2 regions of the Allobosea sp. GW821-FHT10B12 genome follow, and region 2 is predicted to be linked to the other one. Evidence: riboswitches for the same ligand, from Rfam matches in the RefSeq annotation. Region 2 holds a riboswitch; the other holds the start of a gene.
What was found. Region 2 has a riboswitch for cobalamin ahead of AC07O0_RS21455 (ribonucleoside-diphosphate reductase subunit alpha). Riboswitches for the same ligand answer to the same signal wherever they lie in the genome.

Region 1: linked by a shared signal. The riboswitch ahead of AC07O0_RS17280 (CbtB domain-containing protein) and the one ahead of AC07O0_RS21455 (ribonucleoside-diphosphate reductase subunit alpha) in region 2 are both predicted to bind cobalamin.

What each region holds. Positions count from the first base shown of each region.
Region 1 is NZ_JBWKNL010000004.1:551,171-553,364, forward strand. It holds gene AC07O0_RS17270 (DUF1636 family protein) at 1-180, opposite strand, end outside; gene AC07O0_RS17275 (CbtA family protein) at 230-985, opposite strand; gene AC07O0_RS17280 (CbtB domain-containing protein) at 996-1,169, opposite strand; cobalamin riboswitch at 1,205-1,385, opposite strand; gene cobU (bifunctional adenosylcobinamide kinase/adenosylcobinamide-phosphate guanylyltransferase) at 1,441-1,953, shown strand; gene cobO (cob(I)yrinic acid a,c-diamide adenosyltransferase) at 1,956-2,194, shown strand, end outside.
Region 2 is NZ_JBWKNL010000006.1:288,975-291,168, reverse strand. It holds gene metE (5-methyltetrahydropteroyltriglutamate--homocysteine S-methyltransferase) at 1-455, opposite strand, end outside; cobalamin riboswitch at 571-775, opposite strand; cobalamin riboswitch at 912-1,109, shown strand; gene AC07O0_RS21455 (ribonucleoside-diphosphate reductase subunit alpha) at 1,224-2,194, shown strand, end outside.

The DNA.
Region 1 (2,194 bases), on a different contig from region 2:
GACGACGGCGATGCCACTGCCGGCCAGGCGTTCGTCGAGCAGCGCCGCGAGGCCGATGCCCGGCTGGTCGTAGCCTTCCGGGAGATCCTCGCGCTGGCGCCGGCAGACGGTGCAGACATGGATGGTACAGCCCGGCTTCAGCCGGGCATCAGTCGCGAGGGCGAGATCGCCTTCGAACATCAAAAACGCCTCCTTGTTCTGGCGCGGTCGTCGCCGGCCGCGCGAGGCGTCAGGCCGCAGCCGTCGCGGCGCTACGACGAGCAAGCCAGGGCCAGAGCACGCCGACGACAAAGCCGGTGACGAGCCAGAGCGCGGCCTGGATGGCGAGCGAGAGCGCGGCGAAATGGGCGGCGATTTCGGCCGGCACCTTGCTTTCCGGCGCGGCCGGGTGCGGTGCGCCGATCAGGTGCGGCAGCAGCAGCGCCAGCACGGCGAGCGCCCGCGCCCAGGAGGCCTCGACGCGCAGGAAGACGAAGAGCGCGCCGGCCGTGACAACCGCCGTCAGCAGCCACCAGAGCTGGCGCTGCTGCAGCTCGGCTGCGGCCGAGCCGGGCAACTCAGGCGCCAGCCCCATTGCCGGAGCGAGACCGAAGGCAAGGAAACCGCAGATAGCCCAGGCGAGCGCCCGGCGCTGGTCGATGTGTTCGTTTGCGGCGATCATTCCGGCGAGGAGCAGTGCGGCAAAGCCGATCGCGGTACCGATCGTTACCAGGCTGGTGAAGGCGGTGCGCTGCAAGCCGTCCTGCGGCTTCCATTCATGCTCGCCGGTATGGTCCGCCCCGGCTTTCGGGTCGTTATGGGCGAGAATGATCTGGGCGTCGCCCGAGAAGGCAGCCTGCATCGGCCCCGGCTGCGACCGCAACGCCGCCTCATAGGTCTCGGCCTTGAGGATCAGCGGGGTGGTGGTGACGTGCTGGAGCGCCGAGATCAGCAACCCAGCCAGAAGCCCGGCCAGGATGCTGACCGTGAGAACACGCGTGACCATGTGCTTCCCCTCAGTGGCAGGGGAAGGCGAGGCCGTGACGGGTGTCGTGCGCCGCGTTGTGGACAGTGGACGAGGCGGCGAAGCCGACGGTGTAGATCAGCACGAAGCCGAGGATCAGCGCGGCGACGACGGCTTTCGCGCGCTCCGAAACGCTGGCCTGGCTGGTGACGGTAGCCGTATTCATCTGGTTCTCCTTGGCCACCCCACCGGCAGCCTGCTGGACGACATCGAATGACGGCAGGTCTCCTGGCTCACGGCTCGGTGTCCTGCTCCGCCTTCCCGGGGAAACCCAGTGGCCGATGGCGCAGGACGCGCCGCTTACAGTTGCGGGGGCAGCCGCGGCCTTTCACCGCGTTCCCTTTTCACCTCGTTGTCGAGGCACCGTCACCGACGATCATTAGCCACAGGCGCGGTGCTGTGCAATGCACGCGTCTATCTGAAAGCGAATGGCAGTCATGACCCGTCCCCCGCTCACACTCGTCCTCGGTGGCGCCCGTTCCGGCAAGAGCCGCCATGCCGAGGCGCTGATCGAGGCGCTGCCGGCGCCCTGGACCTATATCGCGACAGCCCAGGCCTATGACGACGAGATGCGCGCCCGCATCGCCGAGCATCGCGCCCGCCGCTCGCGTGACTGGCAGACGGTCGATGCCCCGGTGGCGCTGCCCGAGGCGATTCGCAACGCGCCGGCGGGGCAGCCGATCCTCGTCGATTGCCTGACGCTCTGGCTGACCAATCTGCTGCTCGCCGAGCGTGACATCGCGATCGCGACCGGCGAGCTCGTCGCCGCCTGCCGCGAGGCGAGCGCGCCGGTGGTGCTGGTCTCGAACGAGGTCGGGCTCGGTATCGTGCCGGACAATGCGCTCGCGCGGCGCTTCCGTGACGAGGCCGGCCGCCTGCATCAACGCCTTGCGGCGCAGGCCGGGCGCGTGGTCTTCATGGTTGCCGGATTGCCGATGCAGGTGAAGTAGCGATGGACGAAACTGACGACGCGGCCCGCCACAAGGCGAAGATGGAAAAGCGCAAGGCGGTGCAGGACGCCGAGGTCGCGGGCAAGACGCTGGAAAAGGGCCTGCTGATCGTCAACACCGGCCCGGGCAAGGGTAAGTCGACCGCCGCCTTCGGCCTGATCCTGCGCGCGCTCGGCCATGGCTGGCGCATCGGCGTCGTGCAGTTCATCAAGGGCGCCTGGTCGACCGGCGAGCGCAAGGC
Region 2 (2,194 bases):
TGCCCGGCTGCGAACTCGGGGACCATGTAGTGATAGTTGGTGTCGAACCACTTGGTCATCTCCTGGGCCGGGACGCCGTGGGAGTGCTCGTGGTCGTGATGGGCATGGCCGCAGGAAGTATGCGGCTCGGTTTCACCTTGAGAGCCGCGAGCCATGGCGAAATAGGTCCCGAGTGGCACCGGGCCGCCCTTCCAGCCGTAGATCGCTGGGATCGCCCCGACCATGACGCTGGTGTCGAGCACCTGGTCGTAGAAGGAGAAGTCGTTCGACGGGATCACCGTGATCCCTTGCGCCTTCTGCCGTGCCCAATTGGCGGCGCGCAGGCCGGCTGCGGTTTCGAGGAGAGACTTTTCGTCTGACTTTCCGGCCCAGAAGCTTTCGAGCGCGGTCTTGAGTTCGCGGCGCGGACCGATGCGCGGCGTGCCGAGAGTGGCGACATGTACTGATTGAGACATAGGCTTAACCCCAACAAGTTGGGGGCAAAGGCCATAGCGGACGCGGGACGAGGACCGGCCGGACACGGAATCCGGGCGGGGCCGCCAAGCGCACCACCGGGACACCCCGCCCGAGGACGTTCATGTTGTCGGGGCAGGTCTCCTGGCTCACGGGTCAGGGCTGCTGTCCGGCCTTCCCGGGACCTTGTCGGTCTCAGTGACGTCAATTGGACAGCAGCTCGCCGCTTACAGTTGCGGGGGCAGCGCCGGCATTTCACCGGCTTCCCTCTTAGCTCCGATGCGGCAAGCCGCGCCGGAGAACCTCGACGCAGTCAGTATGCTCACTCGGGAGCAAACGTCAACCGAGATATAAAGACATCTTTATGTCTCCATATTTTGTCGGACAGAGATATCCTCGCTTTCCACATGGGAGCGGTAAGGCGCACACGACCGATTGACAGCAACAGCACAGAGACTACTAAATCTGGTGGTCACGGTCTCTCGAATCACTGGTTCGAGGGCTAAGAGGGAAGCCGGTGAGATGCCGGCGCTGCCCCCGCAACTGTCAGCGGTGAGTTCGCGTCCATTTGAGTCACTGAGGCCGCAAGGCCTTGGGAAGACGGGCACGAGCGATGATCCGCGAGCCAGGAGACCTGCCGCGACCCTAGTTTTCGTCCTCGGGCGGGGTGTCCCGGTGGTGCGCTTGGCAGGTCGCGGCCTCGTATCGCCGCGCGCCTTCTCGACGCAACCGCTTTGGCCTTTGCCCCCAACATCTTGGGGTTGATGCCGATGTCTCTTTCTCTTGAAGCCGAGCGGCCCGCTGCTGTTCCGCCGACCGCCGTTGCTGCACCGTCCAACACCCCGGCGCACGAGCCCGGCTACCAGCTCATCCGCCGCAATGGCGCAGTGACGCCGTTCGACCCGTCGAAGATCGCGGTCGCGCTGACCAAGGCCTTCCTCGCGGTCGAAGGCTCCAGTGCCGCCGCCTCGCGTCGCATCCACGACGTCGTCGCCGAGTTGACAGAGCAGGTCGTCGCCGGATTGACCCGCCGTGCCACCACCGGCCGCACCTTCCATATCGAGGACGTGCAGGACCAGGTCGAGCTCGCGCTGATGCGCGGCGAACACCACAAGGTCGCCCGCGCCTATGTGCTCTACCGGGCCGAGCGGGCGCGAGAGCGCGCCAAGGCCGCCGCCGAGGCGAAGCCTGCTACCGCGCAGGCGCCCTCACTGCAGATGAAACTCGCCGACGGGACGCTCGTTCCGCTCGATGCCGCGCGCCTCGACAAGGTGGTGCGCGAGGCCTGTGCGGAGCTCGACGGCGTTTCGGCCGAGCCCGTCCTCGCCGAGGCGCGCCGCAACCTCTATGACGGCATCTCGCTCGACGAATTGGCGCTGGCGCCGATCCTCGCCGCCCGCACCCTGATCGAGAGCGAGCCGAACTATTCCAAGGTCTCGGCGCGCCTCCTGCTCGACAAGCTTCGGCGTGAAGCGCTGAGCTTCGTTCATGGCCGCACTGAGCAGGCGACGCAGGCAGAGATGGCCGCTGGCTATGGCGACTATTTCTCTGCCTATCTCAAGACCGGCATCGAGAACGAGTTGATCGACCCCGAGCTCGGCCGCTTCGACATCGCCCGCATCGCCGCCGCGCTGAGGTCCGAGCGCGACCTGCGATTCGACTATCTCGGCTTCCAGACGCTCTACGACCGCTATTTCCTGCATGTCCGCGGCAATCGCTTCGAGCTGCCGCAGGCCTTCTT